2 linked regions of the Paraglaciecola sp. L3A3 genome follow. The protein of the gene in region 1 binds, or shares a complex with, the protein of each later gene. Links are inferred from orthologs where the notes say so. Each region holds a gene or a part of one and is shown on either strand. Other genes may lie near its edges. The genes, in order: xseA and GQR87_RS05885.

Evidence for each region.
Region 2: the proteins of xseA (region 1) and GQR87_RS05885 are in contact, whole or in part, in a cryo-EM structure (PDB 8TXR), measured with the Escherichia coli proteins. The link is inferred for Paraglaciecola sp. L3A3 from one-to-one orthologs.

What each region holds. Positions count from the first base shown.
Region 1 is NZ_CP047023.1:1,668,600-1,678,466, reverse strand. The notes cover bases 1-2,907. They hold xseA (exodeoxyribonuclease VII large subunit), read left to right. Parts: upstream 1-732; coding sequence 733-2,082; downstream 2,083-2,907. Other genes in these bases: GQR87_RS07015 (TolC family protein), read left to right, coding at 2,675-2,907; GQR87_RS07020 (hypothetical protein), read left to right, coding at 2,172-2,519; guaB (IMP dehydrogenase), read right to left, coding at 1-569. Outside these bases: more of GQR87_RS07015, read left to right, coding at 2,908-4,021; GQR87_RS07010 (efflux RND transporter periplasmic adaptor subunit), read left to right, coding at 4,021-5,589; GQR87_RS07005 (efflux RND transporter permease subunit), read left to right, coding at 5,590-8,727; GQR87_RS07000 (YoaK family protein), read right to left, coding at 8,867-9,529; GQR87_RS06995 (hypothetical protein), read right to left, coding at 9,582-9,867. UniProt on the Escherichia coli protein: Bidirectionally degrades single-stranded DNA into large acid-insoluble oligonucleotides, which are then degraded further into small acid-soluble oligonucleotides.
Region 2 is NZ_CP047023.1:1,419,998-1,429,739, reverse strand. Bases 2,301-5,082 are described here. They hold GQR87_RS05885 (exodeoxyribonuclease VII small subunit), read left to right. Parts: upstream 2,301-3,459; coding sequence 3,460-3,705; downstream 3,706-5,082. Other genes in these bases: dxs (1-deoxy-D-xylulose-5-phosphate synthase), read left to right, coding at 4,642-5,082; ispA ((2E,6E)-farnesyl diphosphate synthase), read left to right, coding at 3,711-4,595; pomA (flagellar motor protein PomA), read right to left, coding at 2,435-3,199; GQR87_RS05895 (flagellar motor protein MotB), read right to left, coding at 2,301-2,431. Outside these bases: GQR87_RS05905 (DUF692 domain-containing protein), read right to left, coding at 1-660; GQR87_RS05900 (hypothetical protein), read right to left, coding at 753-1,103; more of GQR87_RS05895, read right to left, coding at 1,496-2,300; more of dxs, read left to right, coding at 5,083-6,507; GQR87_RS05870 (DMT family transporter), read left to right, coding at 7,025-7,918; GQR87_RS05865 (TonB-dependent receptor), read left to right, coding at 8,431-9,742. UniProt on the Escherichia coli protein: Bidirectionally degrades single-stranded DNA into large acid-insoluble oligonucleotides, which are then degraded further into small acid-soluble oligonucleotides.

The sequences.
Region 1 (9,867 bases):
AAGGCGTCATCTACTACTAAGATTTTTTCGATGCGATGTTCATGCATTAAAGTTAACACTTGATCAGAAGGCGCACCTTCTTTCACTGTAACTAGATCACTCTTCACCGTCATCACACTAGTAATAGGTTTTTCTAGGCTATTTTCAAAACGTAAATCACGTCCTGTCACTATACCTACAAGATTATTATCTTCGTCGACCACAGGAAAACCTGAAAATCCATGCTTCTTACTTAATGAATTAATCTCGCCTACTGTAGCACTAGGCAATACAGTGACAGGATCCTTCACCACACCACTTTCGTATTTTTTAACTATACGCACGTGTTCGGCCTGTTGTTCAGGGGTCATGTTTTTATGAATGAAACCAATTCCGCCTTCTTGCGCTAAAGCAATAGCTAAGCGCGCTTCGGATACAGTGTCCATAGCGGCTGATATAAGAGGGATATTTAGGTCGACTCCGCGGGTAAGTCTAGTTTTTAGACTTGCGGTATGAGGGAGGACAGTTGAGTGTCCTGGCACTAACAATACATCGTCAAACGTAAGGGCTTCTTTAGCGATCCTTAACATGCAATATCACCTATAAATGGGGGTTTTAATTGCGGCGCAATTCTAGAGGATTTGTTCATTTCAGTCTAGTTTTTATCTACTTTAACTCGCAGATTTTTACCTAGAAGCAAATAAAATCAGTTAAACTGGCAATAATTACATTTTATTCATCTATTGTTCTTCAATGTTTAACACTTTATCTCATTCAAAAAATATTCTTACCGTCAGCAAACTAAACAGCTTAGCTCGTTCAGTATTGGAAGCGGAAATTGGTCAAATATGGTTATCCGCTGAAATATCAAATTTTGTCGCGGCGGCATCAGGTCATTGGTATTTCACCTTGAAAGACAATCGTGCTCAAGTAAAAGCAGCCATGTTTAAGGGAGCCAATCGCCGAGTAATACAAAAGCCAAAAGAGGGTGACAAAGTATTAGTCAGGGCCAATATAGGTTTGTATGAACCCAGAGGTGACTATCAATTAATTGTTGAACACCTTGAACCTGAAGGTGAAGGGCAACTAAAAGCACAATTTGAAAAATTAAAACAACAACTGGCCTATGAAGGTTTGTTTGCCACCGAGCATAAACAAGCTATTCCAATACAAATTTTAAAAGTGGGGATAGTCACTTCAGCCACAGGTGCAGCACTACACGATATATTGACGGTATTAAAACGACGAAATCCAGCCATTCAAGTGGTTATTTACCCAACTCAAGTGCAAGGTGACGCAGCCCCAGCGCAAATATGTAATGCCATTAATATAGCCAATCAAAGAAATGAAGTAGAAATATTGATTGTTGGGCGAGGTGGTGGCTCGTTAGAAGACTTATGGTGTTTTAATGATGAAACAGTAGCCAGAACCATTTTCAATTCTCATTTACCCATAGTCAGTGCTGTTGGTCATGAAGTAGATATGAGCATTGCCGACTTTGTCGCCGATTTACGTGCCCCTACTCCATCAGCGGCGGCAGAGTTGATTAGCAAAGATCAGTCTGAGCTTATGACTAAAATAGCCACTTTAGAACATAAACTGGTTAAAGGTTATAAAGCCAATCAACAAACATTAATGCATCAACATCAAGTTTTAACCCAAGCTTTATTAAAAAATCATCCACAAAAACAATTGCAACAAAAGTATCAATACTTAGATCAACTGCAAGATAAACTCACATTTGTCTTTAAACGTAACTTTGAGCAAAACAAACAACAGCAACAGCACCTTGAAAGTCGTTTATTTCTTGCATCTCCTAATAAACGTTTGCAAACCCACCAGCAAACATTGCTTGAACTACAAGACAAGTTAAATAAAAACTGTCAGCAATTGTTATTGAAAAAACAACAACAGTTAGCAAATAATAGCCATTTATTAGATACGGTCAGCCCACTCGCCACCTTGTCGCGAGGCTACAACATCAGCTTTAAGCAAGGCGAAATTATAAAAAGCGTCAAACAAATAGATGTTGGTGATGACATTGTTAGTCGTTTTGTGGATGGTGAAATAAAAAGTACCGTTAGCCAGTCTAATGAACAATAGGATAGTGTTAACAACAAAATATAGGTAAACTACTCACATTCATATGTGATCAATATCTCATTATTAGCAGTCAATCAGCTTGGGTATAAATGAAAATTAATTTACTCACAATTTGTTTAATGTTTTGCATCTTGATTAATCAATCATTTGCATCTGTGCAAGTACTCTGTTCTGCAGAGCATACTGATGCAGAAGAAAAACATATGATGACTGAAGAGATGGATATGCAAGAAGATGATTGTATGAATATGGACTGCTGCGACACCCAAGACAGTGACACCTGTGTCTGTCTAGATACGGCTTGCGGTTCTGCAGCTATTATCAACCTGCTAGCTATAATCAATCAGCCTAGCAAATCGCCAGCTATCAATAGTTATCATCTATTACTCCCAGAAATTTACCCTCTAAATTTACGCAAACCTCCCATATTGGCATAACCCAATCTAGATCCGTCTAATTTTTAACCCTTGCAATTTTATCTGCAATATAGACCTAGGATCGATTGTCTTCAGTATCTTGCGTGAGTGTTTTAGCCAATAACTAATCTCGCAATGTGAATACTCATTTTATTTGATTGTCATAGGGCATCATTATGCACTTATTAGTTGACCGCAAAACTATATTTATCGACCGCTCAAAGCTCATAAGCTTGAGCTTATTTAGCCTGTTATTTTTATCTAATTCCAGTTGGGCAAATCTCACGTTACCCACAGCCATAAAGCTGGCCAAACAAGATGATGTTTGGCTAAAAGGCAGCGAATTAACCGAGCGAGCATTATTAGCCACAGGGGAAGCGTCTGACTCTTTACCGGATCCATCCATATCAGTAGATTTACTTAATTTACCAACCGATGGTTTCGACTTTTCCCAGGAACCGATGAGCCAATTTAAGCTTGCCATTAGCCAAAACTTTACCCGAGGTGCCAGTCGCCAGCTTAAACAAAAACAATATAATCAACTTGCCGCTCAACATCCTCTACTCAGAAAAAATAGACTCGCTGAACTCGAACTAACAGTTTCACAGTTATACTTAGATGCATTTGCTGCGCAACAGGCGATTAATCATATTGCTAAAGACCGCCCCTTGTTCGAACAATTGATCGAAACCATTAATGCCAGCTACACATCGACTCAAGGCAACAGTCAACAGCAAGATATTCTTCAAGCTAGAATAAAGTTAGCCTTAATAGATGACCACTCTCTGAAAATGCAGCAGCAACTTGATACCGCTTTAGCTCAATTAAGTCGTTGGTTACCTGAGTCGAACATTAAGCTTGCAGACAGCAAAGCATGGCCTGAAATAACCAAGTTCCCTAATCACTTAACAGATATTTTGGCCACACAACAAATACATCAATTAGCAGATCTACTCAGTCAACATCCTGCTGTTTTAGCCATACAACAACAAATAAAAGCCAAAGTCAGCGCGGTAGATTTAGCGAAACAAAAGTACCAGCCTTTATGGGGAGTAAGCGCAAGTTATGCTTATCGCGATGATGATCCATTTACTGGTAGCCGAGCTGATTTTTTCTCTGTGGGGATTAAAGTGGAGTTGCCACTGTTTTCTAATCAAAGGAATGATAATGAAGTCGCTGCAGCCAGCTACCAAGCCAGATCTATCGAAACCGAAAAACGATTACTGATCAAAAAAATGTTAGGCCAAGTGAACACTCTATACAAACAATCAATCAATTTAGAGCAAAGATATCAGGGGTATAAACAAAATATTATTCCCCAATTAGAAGCGCAACATAAAGCCGCCCTTGCTGCTTTTAGCCAAAATGATGGCCAGTTAGTAGAGGTTATTGAAGCCCAAATTAAGCAACATGATGCACACGTTGAGATGATAAACATTAGCAAACAAACACTAAAAACTCAGGCACATCTAGCCTATTTACTGGGACATGCCAGTTCACAAAACGACAGAGAGGTTAACTAATGAAAAATTATCAAAGTTTGATAATAGGTTTAATCACTGGCACGGTTTTGACCTACATAGTGGCCAAGCAATTTATCCCAGAGACAACCAAGCCTGACAGCAAAAATCAGGATAATGCTGCCGATGCTTCAGCCCCTTTATATTGGGTGGCGCCTATGGACAAAAACTACCGCCGAGATAAACCTGGGCTTTCACCTATGGGCATGGAATTGATACCTGTTTACCCTCAAAACAATAACACCAGTGCAGGCACGGTGAGCATTAGTCCATCGGTGGTGAATAATTTAGGCGTGCGCACGGCAAAAGTTAAGTTGGCTAGATTAGCATTAAATATAGATGCTGCAGGTTATCTACAATATAACCAAGACAAATTAGTTTTTATTAATCCTAGAGTGGAAGGTTGGGTAGAACAACTCCATGTTAAATACCAAGGCCAGGCAGTCACTAAAGGGCAAGCCCTATATACCTTGTATTCCCCTGTATTAGTTAATGCCCAACAAGATTATTTACTGGCGCTAAAAAGAAAAAATAACGACTTAATTAAGGCAGCAAAACAAAAGTTACTCACTCTACAAGTTTCTGAATCGACTATTCAGTCTTTAGAAACTGCCAAAAAACCACTCAACAAGATCACTTTTTATGCTCCTCAATCAGGAGTGATTGAGCAATTAAATATTAAACAAGGCGCTTTTATCCAACCGGGTAATCCCTTGATGACGATAGCTGATTTAACTGAAATATGGGTTGAAGTAGAAGTACATGAAAACCAAGCCTCATTTTTAAAAAATGAACTTGCTGCAAACATGACTCTTGCCGCATTCCCTGGTCAGCAATGGCAAGGAACAGTCGACTATATATATCCAAGTTTAAATCCTGTTAATAGAACAATCCGAGCTCGCTTACGTTTTGACAATTCTGAGCAACAACTAAAAGCCAATATGTTTGGCCAAGTGCAAATCAAAACGAAACAATCACAACCTAGCTTATTAGTGCCAAGACAAGCAGTAATCCGCACAGGTAAACAAAACAGAGTGGTACTAGTATTAACAGAAGATCAACAGCAACCCCAATTCAAATCAGTGGCCGTGACATTAGGCCAAGTCACCCATAAACAAGCACAAATTTTATCCGGCTTAACAGCAGAAGATCAGGTGGTGGTGTCTGGCCAGTTTTTATTGGATTCAGAAAGCAGCATTGACTCGGACTTTAAACGCATGTCGAAAATGGATGATATGAGTGAAATGGATAACATGAGTGATATGCAACATATGCCAAATATGCCAAATATGTCTATAGAGTCCAAAACGGATATGCCACCAGCGACAATACAATCAGCCAGTGTAATGGGCGTGATCAATAGTATAACAGCAGACATCCGCAGCATAAATATCAGTCGAGAAGCGATCGAAAAATGGGGTCGGCCCGCTGCCACTATGGATTTTCATCTAGACGACTCACTTGCTTTAGCCCCCTTATCTCAGGGCCAATCGATACATTTTACTTTCGAAATTCAGCAAGGTGAGTTTGTCATAGTGGCTTATCAAATTAGCGGCCAAGAGGAACAATAAATGATTTCACACATTATTCGTTGGTCTATCAACAACCGTTTTTTTGTATTATTGATAACTTGTATTGTGATTGGTGCAGGCTTGTTGTCATTAAAAAACACACCTGTAGATGCCATTCCTGATTTATCTGATGTACAGGTTATTATCAAAACCAGTTACCCGGGGCAATCACCCAAAGTAGTAGAAGACCAAGTAACCTATCCTTTAACAAGCGCCATGTTATCAGTACCTGGAGCTAAAACGGTTAGAGGTTTTTCATTTTTTGGCGACTCTTACGTCTACGTTATTTTTGAAGACAAAACCGATATGTACTGGGCCAGAAGCCGTGTTTTAGAGTATTTATCTCAAGTGTCGGCTAATTTACCCGCGGCCGCTAAACCGCAACTGGGTCCAGATGCCACTGGGGTTGGCTGGGTGTATTTATATGCCTTGGTTGACCGCACAGGCAAACACGACATTAGCCAATTACGTAGCCTGCAAGATTGGTTGTTAAAGTTTGAATTACAAACTGTAGCAGGCGTGTCAGAAGTGGCCTCTATTGGGGGGATGGTTAAACAATACCAAGTAGTAGTCGATCCCAATAAATTACGGGCTTACAACATTCCCTTGCAACATATACAAAGGGCAATTAAACAAGGCAATCAAGAAGTGGGCGCTTCGGTGATAGAAATGGCCGAAGCTGAATATATGGTCAATACCAATGGTTATATTGAAAATATTGCAGACTTAGCAGCTATTACTCTAGGGGCAAATAATCAAGGTACCCCTCTACTGTTAGCTGATGTAGCAGATATAACTTTAGGCCCACAAATGCGCAGAGGCATAGCTGAACTAAATGGTCAGGGAGAAGTGACTGGTGGCATAGTGGTCATGCGTTTTGCTGAAAATGCACGGCAAACCATAGAAGGAGTGAAAACCAAATTAGATGAGCTCAAAATGAGTTTACCTGATGGCGTAGAAATAGTGCCGGTTTACGATCGTTCAGAGCTAATCGACAATGCCGTGAATAATTTATGGTCAAAATTAGCTGAAGAGTTATTAATAGTCGGCCTGATCTGCGCAATATTTTTGTTTCATATCCGTTCATCATTGGTGGCTATTGTCAGCTTACCCTTGGGAATATTAGTGTCATTTATCATCATGTATTGGCAAGGTGTGAATGCCAATATCATGTCCTTAGGAGGCATAGCGATTGCCATAGGTGCTATGACAGATGGGGCTATTGTGATGATAGAAAATATGCATAAACATATGGAGAAAACCAAGTTAACCAACGAAAATCGTTGGCAAGTAGTGAGTAAAGCCGCTACCGAAGTAGGCCCAGCACTGTTTTTTAGTTTATTGATCATAACTGTCAGTTTTTTACCTGTTTTTATCCTTGAAGCCCAAGAAGGTAAAATGTTCGCTCCCCTCGCCTATACCAAGACCTATGCCATGGCCGCTTCAGCAGGTATTGCAGTAACCTTAGTGCCGGTACTGATGGGATTTTTTATTCGCGGAAAAATTGTCAGCGAACAAAAAAATCCCATTAATCGTTTACTTAAAGCTTTGTATTTACCAGCCCTACGCTTTGTTTTAAGTGTTCCAAAAACCACTCTACTGGTGGCAAGCATAATAGGTGTATTAGGTTTTTATCCTTTAACTAAAATTGGTACTGAATTTATGCCACCTTTAGATGAGGGAGATTTAATGTATATGCCTACTACCTACGCGGCTCTATCTGTAGGTAAAGCCAGAGAAATATTGCAACAAACCGATAAGCTCATTCGCACTGTACCTGAAGTTAAAACTGTATTTGGTAAAATAGGCCGTGCTGATACCGCCACAGATCCAGCGCCTTTGACTATGATTGAAACCTTTATTCAATTTAAGCCTGAAAGTGAATGGCGCGCAGGCATGACTAAAACCAAGATACGTGAAGAGTTAGATGGTTTATTACAGTTTCCCGGCTTATCCAATAGCTGGGTGATGCCAATCAAAACTCGTATCGATATGTTAGCCACAGGTATTAAAACCCCCATAGGTATTAAAATTGCGGGCAGCGATTTAGCTGTGATCCAACAAATAGGCCAAGAGATTGAGCGTATATTAAAAAACCTACCGGGTTCGGCCTCGGTTTATTCAGAGCGGGTCGCAGGTGGCCGTTATTTAAAAATAAACATCGACCGAGTTAAAGCAGCCAAATATGGGATGAACATGGCTGAAGTACAACAGATAATCAGCAGTGCTGTGGGTGGCAAAAACATCAGCCAGTCAGTGGAAGGTTTAGAACGATATCCAATTAATTTGCGTTATCCACAAAGTTACCGAGACTCACCAGAACAACTGGCTCTGTTGCCTATAGTGACAGCCAATGGTCAACATATCACTTTGGCAGATGTAGCCGATATACTGATTGAAGATGGTCCTCCTGCAATTAAAAGTGAAAATGCACGAATAAATGGTTGGACCTTCATAGACATTGAAAATATCGACGTAGGAAATTATGTTCAGCAGGCTAAATCATTACTCAAACAAGAACTAGACCTCCCTCAGGGTTATACCCTTAACTGGGCTGGCCAATATGAATATATGCAAAGGGCCAGTGAAAAAATGCAATATGTTTTACCCTTAACATTAGCCATTATTATGCTGCTGTTATATTTAAGCTTTCGCAGTTTTACCGAAGTGGCCATTATTATTTGTACCTTACCTTTTGCCATGATTGGCGGGATATATTTGTTATATATAGAGGGCTTTAATTTGTCGGTGGCGGTTGGGGTGGGCTTTATTGCTTTAGCAGGTGTGGCAGTAGAAATAGGCGTGATCATGTTGGTTTACTTAAATCAGGCATACCAAAGCTTAATTGACAGTCAGCAACAAAATACCAAGGCAATCACCCATGAACAACTTGCCAATAGTGTACTGTCAGGTGCTGGCGCCCGTATTCGCCCCGTCATTATGACAGTGGCCACTGTGATCATTGGATTATTGCCAGTTTTATATGGCAGCGGAACAGGATCTGAAATAATGAGTCGTATTGCCGCTCCTATGGTGGGAGGTATGGCAAGTGCTTTAATACTTTCACTATTTGTAGTGCCGGCCGTTTATTTTTTATGGCGAAAACAAACAATAAAAAGTCTACAGACAAATATGTAGAGTCACTAGGGGCACTTCAACTTTTCTCCATTCGTAATGAGAGGTGCCCTGGTATGAATACTTTAAAAATGTCTATAACATTGTAAAAAATAGCCAAAATTGAGGGTATTTATTAAAGTTACAAAACACAATTCACAAACTAATGATGAGCTTTCCTGCTATAAACAGAGTATGAGAAGGCTAACAATAAGCAAATTCCAGCAGGGATAAACAAGCCCTGAAATTGTAGCAAAGTAAATAAATATGCTCCGACTGTACCACCAGAAATAAACCCAGCTATGATTAACAAAAACAATAACGCTTTTCTTTTATCAAACTCTTCACCACGTAATTTTGCCCCTAACATAATACCAAGATCAGTAAATATTCCTGTGACATGTGTGGTACGAATAACAGCCCCACTAAAGGTAGTCACTAACGCATTTTGTAGACCACAAGCAGCTGAAGCAAAATAATGACCATGGGCAGAATCTTTAGATAAAAAGTAAACTGAAATAAACAAGAAAGCACCTTCTAGATATAGAAGGCCACTATAATTACGACCCAATTTTAACGAGCCACTTGATAAAAAGTAACCTGAAATCATAGAGCCGATTAAGAAACTAAAAAGGACTAAGGCTAAATGTAAAACATCGATAAAACTTGAGTTTAAAAATCCAGTTCCAACCAGTGTTGCAGTACCGGATAAATGTGAAATTGATTGATGTTTAAACCCCAATAAACCAATGGCATTAACTAAACCAGCAACCAGAGCCAGAATAAACGAACCGTATTCTACCCAACGGGGTAATTTCGAAATCACCTGAGTCCCTTAGTTATCTATTCAACCATTATAAAAAATTACCGTCTCCTAATTAAGGATTGACAGAAAATCCATTTAAAAAATTATTAATATCTGTTTTATATTGTGTTTCTAGATTGGTACCTGTGTAAGTCAGATATTGGGTCGACCCTGAAGAATTCGAAAAGTAATAACCAAGATATTTAAATTTAATGCTTTGGATAGTGCCGACAATTTCCATATAAATAACTTTATGACCATTTACCATTCGATACTCTTTTTTCACCACCTTAGCATCAGGAGCTGCACCTTTCGCGTTTTCAAAGGCAATTTCAGCTAAAGCCTCTATACCAATTTCA
Region 2 (9,742 bases), 250 kb from region 1 along the record:
ATGAGTATCCACTTTAAGGTCATCAGCTTCATCAAAATGTCCAGCAATATGTCCGTAGACTATTTTATTGCTGGGCATAGCTGCTAAAAATGCTTCTGCATCATATTGATGATTGATTGAATTCACGTAAATATTATTGATATCCAATAACATTAAACAGCCAGATTCTTGCAATACAGACAAGGTAAATTCTTGCTCAGACATTTCCTGACCTGGTGCAGCGTAATAAGATACATTTTCTAACAACAGAGGCCGCTCAATAATATCTTGAACTTGCTGGACTCTATTTACTACATGTTTTACAGCCTCTTCAGTGAAAGGTATCGGCATCAAGTCATACATGTGGCCTTGTCCTGAGCAATAACTTAAATGTTCACTGTAATACAAGATATCATGCTGATCTAAAAAGGTTTTCACCTGTTTAACGAAGTCCACATCCAAAGGATCAGGACTACCAATAGATAGAGATAACCCATGACTCACAAAGTTTTGTGTCGTGGTAAATTGTTGTAAATTTTTTTGAAACCTGCCCCCCATTGGGATCCAGTTTTCAGGAGCGACTTCCCAAAAGTCAACTGCATCAGGGATCTCAGGTAATAGCTGATCTAACATCTCACGACGTAAACCTAATCCAACACCAGCAAGGTTCTTTTTTTCCATAAGGTTAGTAATCTCAATTTAAATTGAAAAAGCCGGCAAATAGCCGGCTTTAAAAAATAATATTAGTCTAATCTGTGTTTGAGCAGATTAGACTAGGCTTGGCCACCACATTTACCTTCGCCGCACTTACCTTCTTTTTTAGTTTTTTTGTCGCCCCCGCATTTGCCTTCGCCACACTTGCCTTCTTTCTCAGCTTTTTTGTCGCCACCGCATTTACCTTCACCGCACTTGCCTTCTTTCTCAGCTTTTTTGTCACCGCCGCATTTGCCTTCGCCACATTTGCCTTCGCCACACTTACCTTCTGGGGCTTGTTGCATATAACCAGACTCTAAAGACTGCATCCCAAAAGGACTAGCATTTGCTTGCAGACTAACAGAAGCTAAAGAACCAATGACAACAGCGCCTAAAGTCGTAGCCATAGTTGTTTTTTTAATTTTTGTCATATTTTGGTTTCCTTTAAATGATTTTAATAATAAACGGAATATTATATATGTTCCCGTATATGACCCTAAATCAATAAAATTAATTTCATTTTGACTGCTAGATATATTATTTAACCTGAACTCGGGATAATGAGTGTCGTTTCAAATTAAATTTTATAAATAATTCAAATACTTAAAAATAAACCCTGAGTTATATTTGGATTAAGGTTTATACGATGACGAAATTTTTCGTGTATAGCAAGGCGGTTTTTCTAGTAATAGCGGGCTATTACTAGAAAATCCAACGCGCTAGGCGCAAAAATAGCGTTATCGAGAGGTTCGGTTTATCCCTAGCTCAGGTTATTTAGTGCAATGGATCTTAATAACCAAAATTCTAAAAATGCAGGCAAATATTATTCTAACACTGAGATTGGATCAGATATTTTCGCTTTACCTTGATTAATTGATATTTCTACTCGTCTATTACGACTTCTATTTTGTGCACTTGTACCTTCGTCTAGAGGTGCAGTATCAGCCTTACCGACTACTGACATTCGACTTTCATTAAAACCTGCAACTCTTCTTAATTCTTCCGCCACGGCAACTGCTCGTTGAGATGATAAATCCCAGTTTGAACGATACAACTCATTTGAAATTTGTTGGCTATCACTGTGCCCGGATACTTCAATATCCCCAGGCATCTCGGCTAACAAAGCACCTATTTTTCGTAGGATTGGCACAAACTGTGGTTGCAGAAAAGCAGAACCAGCAGAGAACGAGCCATTTTCACGAATACGAATAATAATCTGTTGCCCTAAAGACTCCATCTCTACGGCCCCATCTACAATTTCTTTTTCTAACTGTTGCGCCACTTTTTTCATTTGTTCGGCAATTTCTTGCTGAGCAGCACTTTGATTTGTGGTTACCCGAGTACTAGTTGTTTGTTCTGATGCGGTTTGTTGTGCTGCACCACCACGCATTTCACCACGTTGTTTTTGTCGTCCACCAGCCGAATCTTCACTTCCAGCTTGAAACTCAAGCATCTCTTGAGTCATATCAGTCGTTTGTTGTTGAATAGTATCAATAGGAGTCGGTTCAGGTCGACCGGGTCTAAACTCCATAGCAATAACACTAGTGCCTTTAGGAATATCTTTCACTTCTATTTTATTTTGTACGCCAAAGGCAAACTTCATAGAACCAGCAATTTGTTTGAACTTCAGTACATCCATCTCAGAAAAAGACAACAACAGTACAAAGAAGCACATTAATAGTGACATTAAGTCAGCAAAAGTCCCCATCCATGCAGGGAGTCCCTCTGGGGGACATTTAGGGCATTCTTCTTCAGACATGAGTTATTCAGCTTCTTCGTCAGAGCCACGTTTACTAGCAGCAATATAATTTTTTAAGATTCCTTCAATCACTCTAGGATTTTGTCCATCAGCAATACCTACTATTCCATCTAAGATTAACTTTTGGTTTAATTTTTCTTCTTCGCTTCTATGTCCTAATTTAATCGCAATCGGTATACACAATAAATTGGCTAACATTGCACCATACAAGGTGGTTAAAAGTGCTACCGCCATTGCAGGTCCAATAGATTTTGGATCATCCATGTTTGATAACATCGCCACCAAACCTACTAAGGTACCTATCATGCCCATCGCAGGGGCAACATCGCCGAGGTTTTTAAATATACTCGCACCAAAATCATGGCGCTCTGTTGTCATGGCGATATCTTTGCTCAGTGTCGCTTTTACGATGTCGACATCGTGGCCATCCACTAACATATCGACCCCTTTTTGCATGAAAGGATTGTCGATTTCAGCTTCTTCCAAAGCCAAAAAACCACCTTTTCGGGCGGCATCTGCCATTTCGACAATTTTTTCAATTAATACTTCTGGTGCATCTACTTTAAACATAAATGCTTTACCAGCAACTTTACCTGCCCCAAAAAATTGCCCAAGAGTAAACTGTGACAAAACAACAAATAAACTTCCGCAAAATACGATTAATATTGATGGCACGTTAATAAACATACCTATATCGCCACCCTGAATCATGGCCATTATAACAAAGCCAATAGCTCCCAGAATACCGATTATGCTTGCTAAATCCACGTGGCGCTCCCAATCCTAATAAAGCTAAAATTTAATCAACGGTTAACCGTTACTTTGATAACTGACAATTTAAATACATTACACAACAAGTAAATAGATAAATTAAGCTAATGCTTTCTACATCATATTATCGACTTTAATAAATATTTCTATAGTCCCACCTCACTCGATCACATTATCATTAAATATTTGACCCCTTTTTTGAGCTCAGGTAAGGTGCGTGCCTGTCGAAAAAAAGCCTGTCACTAGGTAGATGAACTATGACCAGTCGTAAAAAAGCGGAATCACTAACCTTCGAAGAATCTATGCAAGAATTGGAAGAGTTAGTCAGCAGCATGGAACAAGGCGAATTGCCTTTAGAACAAGCCTTAAAAAACTTTGAACGAGGCATTACTTTGGCAAGACACAGCCAAAAACAGTTAAAAGATGCAGAACAAAAAGTTCAAATTTTAACCAGTCAAAATGGCCATCAAACATTGGATGTGTTTGAGACCAACAATCAGTAAATTGAATGAACTTAAATACTTTTCAAAAAAATACTAAACAAAGAGTCGATTCGGGCTTAACTGACGCGATTGAATCACTTCCTGGGCATGCTGATAAATTAAAGCAGGCTATGCTATATGCGTTATTAATTGGCGGTAAAAGAATGCGGCCTTTTCTGGTTCACGCAACCGGACAAATGTTAAACGTGTCGAGTGAAGATTTAGACGGTCCAGCTAACGCCATTGAAGCGATTCACGCATATTCATTAATCCATGACGATTTACCCGCCATGGATGATGATGAATTACGCCGTGGTCACCCAACCTGTCATATTCAATTTGACGAAGCGACTGCGATCCTTGCAGGAGATGCATTACAATCTTTAGCATTTGATATTTTATGTCATTACCCTTTGAGGCAAGACAGTAAACGTATAGCGCTAATTCGTATTTTAAGTAAAGCAGCTGGCTATAATGGTATGTGTGGCGGGCAAGCAATGGACTTAGCTGCCACTGATCAACAAATTAGTCAAAAACAGTTAGAACAACTACACAACAAAAAAACCGGCGCATTATTAATCGCCTGTGTTGAAATGGCAATTAGCCTTGCAGATGATGTAAGTCCAGAAAACAAACAACATTTAATGCAATATGCACAAACAATTGGTTTAGCTTTTCAGGTGCAAGATGATATTTTAGATGTCACTAGTGATTCAACAACCCTAGGAAAACCGCAAGGTTCAGACCAAGCGCAAAATAAAAGCACCTACCCAGCCATGCTGGGATTAAGGCAAGCACAGACTTATCTTGACGAACTTCACCAACAAGCGCTTCAAGCTTTGCGCGCTTTGCCTTACAATACCCAGCTGTTGGTCTCGTTTACCGACTTCGTTATTCATCGTACTTATTAAATTGAGTACCCGAATAAAATTATTTTAATTAGTTGAAACTCATTTAATGACCCTAGATATAGCTCACTACCCCACTCTTGCCTTGGCTGAAACGCCAGAATTGCTTAGAGAGTTGCCTAAAGAAAAATTACATCAATTGGCCACTGAACTGCGTCAATATTTATTGACCAGTGTCAGTCAAAGTAGTGGGCATTTTGCTTCGGGTTTAGGCACCGTTGAATTAACCGTCGCCTTACATTATGTCTACAACACCCCTTTCGATAGATTATTATGGGATGTTGGCCATCAAGCTTATCCCCACAAAATCCTTACGGGTCGCCGGGATCGTATGCAAAGCATTCGTAAAAAAGGTGGTCTGCACCCTTTCCCTTGGCCTAAAGAAAGTGAGTATGACACCTTTGCAGTTGGCCATTCTTCTACCTCAATTAGTGCCGCTTTAGGCATGGCTGTGGCTGCAGAAAAAGAAGCGTTAGGCCGCAAGATAGTAGCTGTAATTGGTGATGGAGCTATGACCGCAGGGATGGCTTTTGAAGCACTTAATCATGGTGGAGACATTGGCAAAGATATGTTGATCATCTTAAATGATAATGAAATGTCTATTTCTGAAAACGTCGGCGCCTTAAATAGTCACTTAGCCCGTTTATTAACTGGTAATTTTTTCAATACTATACGTGACGGCAGTAAAAAATTGCTCAGCACAGTGCCCCCTATCAAAGAATTCGCTAGCCGTGCCGAAGAACATATTAAAGGTATGGTAGTACCAGGCACCATTTTTGAAGAATTAGGATTTAGCTATATTGGCCCAATAGATGGTCATGATGTAAATGGTGTAGTGGATACCTTACGTAATATGCGTAATATTAAAGGCCCGCAGATTTTACATGTGGTGACCAAAAAAGGTAAAGGTTACGAGCTTGCCGAACAAAATCCAATTAAGTTTCATGCTGTACCTAAATTTAATCCCGCTGCCCAAGAATTACCTAAAGCAGCACCTTGCGATCCGTCATTTTCTGCAATATTTGGTGATTGGTTATGTGACATGGCGGCCCAAGATCCGAAACTAATGGCCGTCACCCCAGCAATGCGTGAAGGTTCTGGTATGGTGAAATTTTCTCAAAAATTTCCCGAACAATATTTCGATGTAGCCATAGCTGAACAACATGCTGTGACTTTTGCCGCTGGTTTAGCCAAAGAAGGCTTAAATACAGTTGTGGCCATTTATTCGACCTTTTTGCAGCGGGCTTACGATCAATTGATCCATGACGTAGCAATACAAGAACTACCGGTATTATTTGCCATTGATCGCGCCGGATTAGTAGGCGCCGATGGGCCCACACACCAAGGTGCATTTGACATTTCGTTTTTACGCTGTATACCGAATATGGTGATTATGACCCCAGCTGACGAAAATGAATGTCGTCAAATGTTATACACTGGCCATACTCTAAATAAACCAGCCGCAGTCAGATACCCAAGGGGGTCTGCCACAGGTGTTGAACCCACTAAAGAAATGTCTGCTTTTGTCTTAGGTAAAAGCCGCAGTATTCGCCCAGGTAAAAAAGTGGCCATCCTAAATTTTGGTATTTTATTACCCTACGCACAACAAGCAGCAGAACAAATAGATGCGACTGTCATTGACATGCGTTTTGTTAAACCTCTTGATACTGATGTTATTGACCAACTAGCGGCTGATCATGAGTTATTTGTCAGCATAGAAGATGGAGCCATCATGGGTGGTGCGGGTAGTGCCGTAGCTGAATATCTAATCTCTTCGAAACACAGCAGTAAACTATTACAACTTGGTCTGCCTGATGAGTTTATTATGCAAGGTACACAACAAGAAATGTACGCAGAGTTGGGGTTAGACTGTAAAGGTATATTGACTAAGATCAAGCAGTGGCAAGATAGTTAAAAGCAGCGGTAAAGCAATGAATAGGAGATAGATACTAGAGAATCAAAATATAGATCCCTGCTAACAGCTTGTAGGAATGAAGATTTGTACTGACTATCCTACCATTCCCGCAAACAATTAAAACAGTAATGTAATTGTAACAGTGGATGTCTCTATAAGCGCGGTAAGCGCTCCTTATCAACAGCAAAATTACGATTGACATTATTTGGTATTACCGTAATCTAAAACGATAATGATGAATTTAATTAAACAATATTAGCTATCAACTAAAAGATAAAATATTTTAAAATGACCCAACTTAATCTACATCACATTCTTCAACCTATTGATCGTCTGGCGATCTCTGTGCGCTGGCTTATTCTTGCTGTGGTTTGATGTAGACTAATATAAATACCTCAAAAGCCGCAGCATTCAGTCTGCGGCTTTTATCTTTCTATCCCCCAACATTGATAAAACGCGACTAAATAGCTTCACTCTTTGGGTTATCTGTGAATAACAACAGAAAAGGAGTACAAAAATGAAAGTCGCAATTGCCTACCTAACCGTTGTTTTGGTTTGGTCTACTACTCCGTTAGGACTAGCATGGAGCAGTGAGTCTGTGCAGCCTAGCATGGCGGGTTTTCTTAGAATGACGATTGCCTTAGTGTTAGGATCTGCGCTGTTGGGCGTATTTCGAATTAAGCTACCACTGCACTCATCTGCACTAAAACTTTATGCATTTTCTTCAATCGGCTTATTTGGCGGTATGTTTAGTTCATACTTAGCCGCAGCGTATATATCAACAGGCATGATGTCCTTAGCCTTTGGTATGTCACCGATTATCACAGGTGTATTAGCTTATAAACTGCTGGATGAACCCAAATTGGGGCTGAACAAAATAATAGCCATTGGCTTGGCGTTTATAGGTTTAGCTATTGTTTTCGCAGATAATGTCAACATGGCCCATGATGCTTGGAAAGGTATGGTATTAATCGCCTTAGGGGTTATTAGTTTCAGCTACAGTGCTGTATTGATCAAAACCGTAAAAATTGAGATCCATCCTGCAGCCACTATGGTGGGCTCAATGTTATTTGCCGTGCCGTTGTATTTCGTTACATGGTTGCTTATGGATGGTACCTTGCCAGTTGATACTTGGAGCCGTAAATCTATTATCACTATTATTTATTTGGGGGTATTTGGTTCACTCATTGGTTTTGTTTGTTATTTTTATATTTTACAGAAACTCACCACTGGCAGCGTGGCACTGATCACTATGATGACGCCGGTTTTTGCCATCATTTTAGGCAGCACCTTGAATAATGAAGTGATTACCTTGAATGTTATTATCGGTGCATGTGCAATTATTTCTGGTCTAGCCTTATATCAACAAGATAGCCAAAAACATAAAAGGTCTTTGCCAGCAGAAGTGTGAAATATTTTCCCAAGTATTCGCTTGGGGAAATAATAAAGGCAAATTACAAACACAAATCATAGCTAGACTTTAAAACCTAACTCAGGGTTCAATCTAAGCACGAATCAAGCAATAACTTATAAGATAAGATTAAGAATAAAAGCTCTACATTTATTACATGTACTGATTAAATACAAAAATACAGCCCTTAAAAATTAACCCAATTATTCCCCCTTATCTCAAATCGCCAAATATAGACCCTAAAAAGCAAGTATCAATGTCTACAACTAGTTCAATGCAATTATCTTTCAGTGTTTTTATACCTATTTAAACAAACCACTAAAACCAATAAAAACAAAAGCTTAATCTTTTAAATTTAAAAAAGAACACTTACTTGTAACCGCCCCCCTCTAGAAACACTGAAAATTGTATAAACTTTGTTAAAAAGTTTTGATATTGATTATTAATATGTTTAAATAAATTAACTTGTATTACAACATACAACTTACAACATATAACTTGGAGCATTAATAATGACAATATTGTTTAGCAAAAAACATACATTAGCCCTCGCTGTCACGGCTGCATTAAGTGGTTTATCAGGAGTCACACTAGCTCAGTCTGCTGATGAAAATGCAGCTGAACAAACCGAAGTGATAGAAGTAACAGGTATTCGTACCGCGCTTGCTAGTGCATTAGCTGAAAAAAGAGCAGCAGCTAATTTAAAAGAAGTAATCAAAGCTGAAGACATAGGTAAACTTCCTGACAATAACTTAGCAGAAGTGCTGGAAAATATTACCGGTGTTCAGATAGACAGAACCAATGGTGTTGGCACTAGTGTACAAATTCGCGGAACAGACGCGAACAGAGTAGAAATTAATGGCGTTTCTACCGTTACTTCTGGCAGTAACCGCACAGGTATTAGTTTCGAAGACTTACCCGCCGCCTTAATAGCATCATTAGAAATAACCAAGGCTTCAACCGCCAAAACGGTAGAAGGCTCTGTTGGCGGAACCATTAATTTACGAACTTTACGTGGTAACAGTTTAAAAGAAAGGTTAACCCAATTTAGAGTTCAAGCTGAAAATAGTAATTTAGCGGATTCAACTACACCTAAAATTTCTGGAACTTTTGGTGATAACTGGCAAACAGATTTAGGTAAACTTGGTCTGGTATTAACAGGCAGTTACGCTCAACAAGATGTAGCATCTGCCGTGCCACGCTTTGACCGTGATAGAGTGGTCGAACCTGACTCAGGCAGAGCCAGTGCCGAAGCTTTTCCATTTTTACGTACTCAGTATCTAGATCAATATTTAACCGCACAGAATTATGAAACGAAAAACTTAACTGGCTCTATTGAGTTACAGACATCTGATAACTTAAAACTATATTTTGATGCCACAATCAACGATCAAGAGAGTGTTCGTGCGAATTCTCGTGCCTCATTTTCAGGAACAGGAGGTAATCCTGTTATCGATGCCACAACCAATACTGGTTTTGAAACTATCAATTTAGGTACGGTTGATGGTGAGTTTGGCATGCTAGACTTAGGCGAAGTGACAGTGGTGACGAGTGGTATTTTAGGAGTTGGTTCAGAGGTGGTTAATGGTATAGAACGTATAGATCCCAACCTTAGAACGGCAAATACGAACTCTTCACGTTTAACACAAAGCCGAGTATTTGCATTTGGTAGTGAGTGGACAGGTGACGATTTCCAACTGAATGCAGAGCTTTCTTATTCAGATTCTGAATCAGATAATCCATCCCTAAATTCAACCCTTGATTTTATCAACCCGAATGACACACAACCAGGACCTAACACCCTTAATGACAATGGCACACCGG